Regions from separate parts of the Tatumella ptyseos genome, predicted to be linked through region 1. Evidence: riboswitches for the same ligand, from Rfam matches in the RefSeq annotation. Region 1 holds a riboswitch; each other region holds the start of a gene.
The links. Region 1 has a riboswitch for thiamine pyrophosphate ahead of thiM (hydroxyethylthiazole kinase). Riboswitches for the same ligand answer to the same signal wherever they lie in the genome.
Positions count from the first base shown of each region.

Region 1 (2,199 bases):
CTAGGGTGAGGACAAATCATGTGAACCTATTATGAATTTATTGCATTATGGCCGCCTAGTGCCTAGGTCACATAAAACCTAGGCGTTGATCATGAGGCTACTATTCTGAACAGTTTTCAAGCAGGTCAGCTTAACCGCTTACAAACCTTCGCCTTGGTGGCGGAAAAAGGCTCTATTGCTGTAGCCGCAAGAATACTCTGCTTAACGCCCAGCGCCGTCAGTCACCGTATTCGTCATTTGGAGCATGAGCTCAACTTGCCGCTTTTTACTCGCTCGCACCGCAAAATTACCTTAACAACTGAGGGGGCTCGCCTTTTCCAGAAAATAACGCATTCTTTCGATTTACTGAATAAAGAGCTGCTTTCTCTAAAACACCAAGGAGTAGAAGGGCGCTTGAGTCTCTATACTCGCCCCTCTTTTGCGCAGGCATGGCTCGTTCCCCGGCTGAGTGATTTTTTAGACCGATATCCTGGTATCGAAGTTTGCCTCTCAACGGGCAATGACCCTATCCAGTTGGATGAGCTCGGCGTCGATATTGCTATCAATTTCGGCCAGCTTAATCTACCCGGGCTTGTCTGTACGCCATTGATGAACGAATCCATGACACCGGTTTGCTCAGCCTATTATGCTGACAAGTTTGGATTAGTGAATCATCCTGAGCGATTAAAAGAATGCCGCTTATTACACGACCATAAAGCATGGGAGACGAATAGCGGTGACCATGAGTGGCAGCAGTGGACAGAGGCCTTCGATATTAGCTTAGCGGCGGCCTCTCATCTCTATTGCGATCAAATGGCGTTATCGGTTACCGCCGCACTCCATCATGGTGGCGTTGCCATGGGGCGGATGCGTTTACTCGAAGATAGTCTTCAATCAGGTAACTTGGTGGCCCCCTTTCCCGATAAGATTTTAGTAAGCCCTTATGGCTACGCGTTATATACACAGCAAGGTACCCATTGGCCTAAGGTTAAACTGTTTATGGCGTGGATAGCCGAGCAAGCGGGTGTCATAGGATGAGACGGGATTGGGGATCGCTTTGTACGTTATACGCATTTTATTCGACAGCCCCAGACGACAGTTTCCTTGCACCGATACACAACATCTCTTAAGCTGGTCAGTTATAGAGAAACGCTTTCTCTTCGACTCGGGGTGCCTACTTAATCAGGCTGAGAAATACCCGTACTACCTGAACTGGATAATGCCAGCGTAGGAAAGTCACTCGCCTCCTTGGGGGCTGTCTTTCTACCGCCGGTGGGAGACAATATGCCCACAAATACCGCTATACCTGAGCTTGATGCAGCCATTGCCCAACAGGCTATCGCTCAGCTTGCCGAGCATCCCCCCCTCATTCACTGTATCACTAACACAGTCGTACAAAATTTTACTGCCAATCTGCTGCTTGCGGCTGGGGCGATTCCAGCGATGATTATTGATCCGAGTGAATGCCAAGAATTTGCGCAGATCGCCGATGGGCTGTTAGTGAATGTGGGTACTCTTCACCATGAACACTGCCCTACTTATTACCATGCCGCGGAAAATGCTAATCGTTTTGGTAAGCCTTGGGTACTGGATCCAGTGGCTGTCGGAGGCTTAACGCTGCGGACCGAATTTTGTCGCAAATTACTGTCGTTAAATCCGAGCGTAATTCGCGGCAATGCCTCGGAAATCAGCGTGTTAGCGGGTGAGTCGGCGGGTGGCCGAGGGCCAGAAACGCAACTCAGCGCCGATCAGGCACTCGACGCCGCGCAAAAACTGGCGATAACGATTGAGGGCATAGTGGTGGTCACCGGGGAAGTGGACCTGATCACTGATGGGGATCGGACCCTTGGGGTTTCAGGAGGTTCGGTGCTCGCGACTCGGGTGACGGGGGCCGGTTGTGCATTGTCGGCACTCTGTGCGGCTTTCGCCTCGTTAGAGGGGGACAGGCTTAGTAACGTGGCAAGTGCATGCTGGATGCTATCACGGGCGGCTGAGTTCGCGGCCCGACAGGCAGCGGGCCCAGGAACCTTTGCGCTGCATTTACTAGACGGTCTTGCGCAGCAGAAGGAGGCATAATGAGCCCTTATAATATTCTAACCATTGCGGGAACTGACCCTTCGGGTGGCGCGGGGATCCATGCTGATTTAAAAACCTTCAGTGCGTTGGGAGGGTATGGCGCGAGCGTTATTACTGCTTTAGTGGCGCAAAATACCTGCGGTG
Region 1 is NZ_CP130649.1:1,901,172-1,903,370, reverse strand. Features, by position in the region: gene dsdC (DNA-binding transcriptional regulator DsdC) at 157-1,017, shown strand; TPP riboswitch at 1,136-1,230, shown strand; gene thiM (hydroxyethylthiazole kinase) at 1,264-2,055, shown strand; gene thiD (bifunctional hydroxymethylpyrimidine kinase/phosphomethylpyrimidine kinase) at 2,055-2,199, shown strand, end outside.

Region 2 (2,199 bases), 1.0 Mb from region 1:
GGCAAATCAGATAGCAGGGTTTCCCTTGATATTCACCTATTTGTCGCGCACCCTCTGGGTTAAGGCCGAGTTCGCTGGCCTTTCCAAAAGGAAGTTGGCCTTGGGGTAGCCAAAGATCCCGACCTTCGCTACACACCCACCATCCCTCTTGTTCTGTCATCTGATTAGATTTAACCACGCTATGCCTCCTAAAAGTCAGGTGAATTCATTAATATAGTCTACGCTTAGTTAACTAACCTTATTCGGAGCAGCCATCATGCTGACTAAACTAGCTAACTTAAGCGAAAAAATGACGGTAAGCCACCCAATGATTGACCAGTGGCTGGCTAGCCGCCGTGAATTATTGGTTGCTTACTACCAATTAATTGGACTCATTCCACAGAAAAATGAAAGTGAACGTTGTGATGAAGTAACACTTGATGCTTTCTGTCAGCGCCTTGTTGATTACCTTTCATCTGGACACTTTAAACACTATCAGCAAATTGAGTTATTGCTGGCCTCACCAGCCCAGCAAAATTTGCTGAGCGCCCTGTATCCACAATTAGAAGACAGTACTCAAACTTTACTTGCGCTGTACGATACCTATTTAGAACCCGCTATCGCTAACGGTGAAATCCCTAAATTACGTACTGTAATTTCGGAAGTGGGTATGCAGCTTGATGCGTTGTTTGATCTTGAAGATCAAATGTTACTTTCAACACAGCTAGTCGGTTCGCGTGAAGATTTATCTGAATTAACGAGTACGCCACCTTCAACGAGCCTGTTAAAACCCTCTCCTTCCCTCACATCAGGAACGTTAGACAGTTAATGACTACTGTTGTGAATTATTCTGAATAAGGTTATGGTGCAGTAAGGAGATCGTGAATCTCCTCTTAAAGCGAAGTTAGCTTATTTATCTTGTCGGAGTGCCCTACTGGGCTGAGACCGTTAATTCGGGATCCGCGGAACCTGATCAGGTTAGTACCTGCGAAGGGAACAAGAGTCAATCCTCTACCTTGATCCGTTTTAACACCTTCAAGGTATATTGCTCCTTCCGAACTCCGGACAAGCATTTTTCTTTCAATGTCGAGAAACTGCTATGTCTGAAACGCTATCACGCCGTGAAAAACGCCAACAAGCGCAACAATTCCTGCAATCCTTAACAGGTGCAACCTTTCCCAACTCCACGCGAGAATGGTTGTCCGGTCCACGAGATGATATCCGTGTACCAGTGAGAATGATCCATCTCTCGCCCACATTGAACAGTGATGCTTCTGTTTACGAAGAAAATCCTTCGATTCCTATATACGATACCTCCGGTCCTTTTGGCGATCCTGACTCCACCCCCAATGTTCACGATGGGATTGCACCACTGCGTGCCACATGGATTGCTGAGCGAATGGACTCTGAAGCGATCAAGCATACCGCCTCGGACTACACGCAACAGCGGTTATCCGATGCCACACTCGAAACCATTCGCTTTCAGAAACCCTTTCAATTTCGTAAGGCGGCTGCCGGCGCTTGTGTCACACAGCTACACTATGCCCGTCGCGGTATTATTACCCCTGAGATGGAGTTTATCGCCGTTAGGGAAAACTTGGGGCGAGCGACACTTCCCGTCGGTGACTTATTACGACAACACCCCGGAGCACCTTTCTGCTCGCAGACTCCACAAGAAATTACTGCAGAATTTGTGCGCCAAGAAGTCGCTGCTGGACGAGCGATCATACCGGCCAATATCAACCATCCTGAATCAGAACCCATGATTATTGGCCGTAATTTCTTAGTTAAAGTGAATGCAAATATCGGGAACTCAGCCGTTACCTCTTCGATCGAGGAAGAGGTCGAAAAATTGGTTTGGGCTACCCGCTGGGGAGCTGACACCATTATGGATCTCTCGACAGGACGTAACATTCACGAGACTCGAGAATGGTTATTACGCAATAGCCCAGTGCCTATCGGGACTGTCCCAATATACCAAGCATTAGAGAAAGCTAACGGTATCGCCGAAGATCTGGACTGGCCGCTATTCCGCGATACGCTTATCGAACAAGCTGAACAAGGCGTCGATTATTTTACTATTCACGCTGGGGTGCTATTGCGATATGTGCCAATGACAGCGAAGCGGCTCACCGGTATTGTCTCCCGAGGTGGCTCAATTATGGCCAAATGGTGCCTCTCTCATCATCAAGAAAACTTTCTTTATCAACATTTTCGCGA
Region 2 is NZ_CP130649.1:2,919,234-2,921,432, forward strand. Features, by position in the region: gene nudC (NAD(+) diphosphatase) at 1-160, opposite strand, end outside; gene rsd (sigma D regulator) at 257-808, shown strand; TPP riboswitch at 892-992, shown strand; gene thiC (phosphomethylpyrimidine synthase ThiC) at 1,079-2,199, shown strand, end outside.
Region 2: it holds a riboswitch for thiamine pyrophosphate, as region 1 does, so the genes downstream of both, thiC (phosphomethylpyrimidine synthase ThiC) here and thiM (hydroxyethylthiazole kinase) in region 1, are expected to answer to the same signal.

Region 3 (2,199 bases), 600 kb from region 1:
CCCCGCATTAGGAAGTGGCCAAGCGTTGGCAGCAACGACGCGCGTCGTCCCTGCCCCGGATTTTTATCGTTTAACACCCAGCGATCCAGGCCATTGGTTTGCCAATGAGATCCAAAAACAGATTGATGATATGAAACAAAACGGTATCAAGTTTGCAGGCTTTCTTGCCGATTCGATCTTCTCGTCAGATGGCGTGTTACCCAATCCTCCGGGCTTTCTTAAAGCGGCGATCGATGTCGTTCATAAGAACGGCGGTATTTTTATTGCGGACGAAGTCCAACCCGGATTTGCTCGCACAGGAGATACCTTCTGGGGCTTTGCGCGCCACGGCGTAGTGCCCGACATTATTACCACGGGTAAACCGATGGGGAATGGGATCCCGGTCTCGGCACTCTTTGCGAAAAGTGATGTGCTCGCCTCGTTCAGTGACCATATTCCTTACTTCAATACCTTTGGCGGTAACCCTGTTTCAATGGCGGCCGCACAAGCTGTATTAAAAGTCATTCAAGAAGAGAACTTGCAAGAGCATAGCCGCATGATGGGCGCTCGATTACTCGAAGAGCTTAGCCGCTTGCAACAAAAATATCGCTGTGTCGGCGATGTTCGAGGTGCAGGACTCTTTATTGGCTTTGAATTGGTGACTGATCCGGAGACTAAACAACCGAATAAGGCGTTAGCCCTAGACTTAATCGAGCGCCTGCGTGATCAAGGGATCCTCACGTCAGTCGCGGGTCCTTATGGCAACGTATTAAAACTGCGCCCGCCTCTGGCTTTCCAAGCCGCGGATATCGACTGGTTAGTGGGCGGTCTTGATCGCGCACTGGAACAACTCTGTCCTTAATCGCTCTCGTTCGCGCAGTCAGCCCTGGCTGCGCGTCCTTTCATGATCTTTGCTTTCCTCTTACTCAATAATTGCCTAGAATGCTCAGACTCAACGGGGTGCAGTCACGCACTGCTGAGAAACACCCGTAGAACCTGATCCGGTTAATACCGGCGGAGGGATTTGAGCGCACCTTTCTCAGATCCTTTGCGCCAACGAGCAACATTTTCTAGGAGCGCAAAGTGTTTCCAACTAAAAAGTTTGTTACAGGGTTATTATTGGCCCTCACCGCACTGCCCGCCTTGGCGGCTAAGCCAGTATTAACGGTCTATACCTACGACTCTTTCGCGTCAAAATGGGGACCAGGCCCGGCAATTAAAACCGCTTTCGAAAAACAATGCGGCTGTACATTACACTATGTCACCTTAGAAGATGGTATTTCACTGCTTAATCGCCTGCGAATGGAAGGCGCGCGCAGTAAAGCGGATGTCGTGCTGGGACTGGATAATAATCTATTAGAAAGCGCCACAAAAACCGGCCTCTTTGCCCCTGCTAATATTGATACGCAAAAGCTTAAGGTGCCCAATGGCTGGAGCGATAAGACTTTTATTCCTTATGATTACGGCTACTTTGCTTTCGTTTATAATAAAAAACGTTTAGCTCACCCGCCGAAAAGTCTACATGAGTTAGTCGAAAGCCCTGAAAAATGGCGTGTCATCTATGAAGATCCCCGTACCAGCACTCCAGGACTGGGGCTTTTATTGTGGATGAACCATGTATTTGGCGATAAAACCGCCCAAGCATGGCAGCAGTTGGCGAAAAAGACCGTCACCATCCCTCGCGGATGGAGTGAAGCTTATGGACTATTTTTAAAAGGTGAAGCTGACCTGGTGCTAAGCTACACCACTTCACCGGCTTATCATATTATGGAAGAGCATAATAATGACTATGCCGCTGCGAACTTCTCAGAAGGTCATTATTTACAAGTTGAAGTGGCCGGGCAGCTCGCAAAAAGCCCACAGCCGGCGCTCGCTCATCAATTTATGCAGTTTATACTGTCTGATGATTTCCAAAAAACCTTGACGACGGGCAACTGGATGTATCCGGCTACGCATCAACCGCTCCCCACCGCCATCGAGCAACTTCCGGTGCCTCAGAAAGCCTTACAATACAGTGCGTCACAAGTAGCGGCTTCTCGAGCATCCTGGGTCGAAGCATGGCAGATGGCTGTTTCGCGTTAATGAATCGTTGGCGTCTTCCCGGCAGCTTTGCGGCCTTTCTTATCCTTTTCTGTCTTATCGCAGCGCTTAGCGCGCTGCTGTTCGCCGCCCCCTTGCCTTCATTAGGGGGACTACTGGACGATGCCTACCTTCTTCATT
Region 3 is NZ_CP130649.1:2,505,415-2,507,613, forward strand. Features, by position in the region: gene QJR74_RS11940 (aspartate aminotransferase family protein) at 1-841, shown strand, start outside; TPP riboswitch at 926-1,020, shown strand; gene thiB (thiamine ABC transporter substrate binding subunit) at 1,063-2,061, shown strand; gene thiP (thiamine/thiamine pyrophosphate ABC transporter permease) at 2,037-2,199, shown strand, end outside.
Region 3: it holds a riboswitch for thiamine pyrophosphate, as region 1 does, so the genes downstream of both, thiB (thiamine ABC transporter substrate binding subunit) here and thiM (hydroxyethylthiazole kinase) in region 1, are expected to answer to the same signal.

Region 4 (2,199 bases), 1.1 Mb from region 1:
TATAACCGCCTTTTGCAACAAACTGGCCATCGACAGCGCAGGCGACTACCGTACTATCAATCTGCTGTTCGAGTAGTAGGCCCGCTAACTCAGTTGCCTCGGTCACCACAGGCTGACCATTAAGTAAGATTTGCATTGCTCTTTTCCTTCGCTAACTGTTCAACAAGTTGCTGTGCGACCATCGGGGCTAATAGAAAACCGTGGCGGTACATACCGTTCAAATAAAAACGGTTGTCTTGATAGTGAAAACAGGGGAGATTGTTGGGATAAGCCGGACGTAAGCCACTGGCGGTCTCGATAATTTCCGCCTCCGCCAGTGCCGGATGTAAGGTATAAGCGGCACTCAATAACTCCATCGCCGCCCGCGCACTCATACCACGATTATCGTCAGTCTCCACCATCGTCGCGCCCAGCATGAATTCTCCAGCACCGCGTGGTACCAGATAGCAAGGAAATCGAGGATGTAATAACCGGATGGGCCGTGAAAAATCGAGTTCATCACTACGCAAACGCAGCATTTCACCGCGTACCGCACGCAGCGATGATAGATCTGCCCGAGCCTTAATTCCCCGACAATCAATAATCTTGCCGCTGGGCTGAGAGGAATGAAATACTACGCCTTGCTCCTGTAACTGCTGGGCGAGGGAAGCTAAGGCTTGGCGAGGATTGAGGTGCCCTTCTTCAGCAAAAAAAAGCCCGCGATCAAAGCGTGAGCCAAGTTCGGCTTCAAGCTCCTCTGGCTTCACCCACTGATGGTGGATTGTTTTACTGGCAAAAACGTGAAGTTCTTGCTGATCTCTAGCAGGGGCAACCACCAAGGTTCCACGCTGTTGTACATCAGGTACGCGCTGTTGCCACCAGGCAAGCGAGTGCTGCCCAAGCGTGACAACCTCGTTGGGGGCGCTCTCTGCTTCACAATAAGGCGCTAACATTCCCCCTGCATACCATGATGCGGTGGGAGAGTCAGGCTGCTCGATCAGTTCAACCTGTTCGCCCTGTTCGACTAATAGTTTTGCTACGCAGAGTCCGCTTACGCCGCGACCAAGAACACTCCAGCGACTCATTGTCTGGCCTGAGTGGTAGAGAGGAGAAAATACATGGATGGCCTCTTAGTGAGAGACCCAGATAAGGCAGAGGGAATAAGACACTTACCCTTTAAGGGCTATGCCAAGTTGCTCATCGGCAACCCGTCTTCCTACGCCAGTATTAACTGGGTCAGGTTCAAAGGGTCGCTGCACGGCGTCATACGCTCACAGCCTCTCAGTCTCTTTACGCGAGACTCCCCCGACTTTTATTTAGTTGTAATTGAGGCAAGCCTTCGCGTCAAGTACCAATATAGAACTGTCACAGCGCATGGCACGCCAATCCACTTATCGTCCTTTCTTTTGACGCCCCGGCTTAGTGAATTTTTGCCGTGCGGGCGGCTTTTTCGTTGAACGAGCAGGCATGACCGGGGGGGCAATATCTGGTCTTTTAAGGGCTTTTTTCGCCGGTTTTTTCTCAACCGGTTTATCCTCTGATGAAGAATCTTCAATCAGGTTAAACAGGTCAATTAACTCGTCATCAGTGAGATCACGCCATTCCCCTACAGGGATACCTGCCAGGCTCACGTTCATAATGCGGGTACGTTCAAGTTTAGTCACTTCAAAACCAAAGTGAGTACACATCCGACGGATTTGCCGATTTAAGCCTTGAACAAGAATGATACGGAAAACATGCGTATCGAGCTTTTTAACTTTACACTTCTTCGTTACCGTTCCCAGAATAGGCACACCCGCGCCCATTCCACGGATAAATTCGTCGGTGATCGGTTTATCTACCGTCACGATATACTCTTTTTCGTGGTTATTTCCGGCACGTAAAATTTTATTTACCAAATCGCCATGGTTAGTTAAAAAGATTAGACCTTGAGAGTCTTTATCCAGCCGACCAATCGGAAAAACACGCTTACTATGATTGACAAAATCACCGATATTATCGCGCTCTGTCTCTTCCATAGTGGTGACGATACCCACCGGTTTATTGAGCGCGATTAAGATCAAGTCATCTTCACTACGGGGTTCGATCAGCTGACCATTAACCATCACTTTATCATCAGGATAAACCTGAGCCCCAACAGCGGCGCGTCGTCCATTAATGAAGACGTTACCCTGTTCAATGTAACGATCGGCATCGCGACGAGAGCAAATACCGCTCTCA
Region 4 is NZ_CP130649.1:3,022,841-3,025,039, forward strand. Features, by position in the region: gene thiS (sulfur carrier protein ThiS) at 1-136, opposite strand, end outside; gene QJR74_RS14275 (FAD-dependent oxidoreductase) at 120-1,064, opposite strand; TPP riboswitch at 1,176-1,296, opposite strand; gene rluF (23S rRNA pseudouridine(2604) synthase RluF) at 1,371-2,199, opposite strand, start outside.
Region 4: it holds a riboswitch for thiamine pyrophosphate, as region 1 does, so the genes downstream of both, QJR74_RS14275 (FAD-dependent oxidoreductase) here and thiM (hydroxyethylthiazole kinase) in region 1, are expected to answer to the same signal.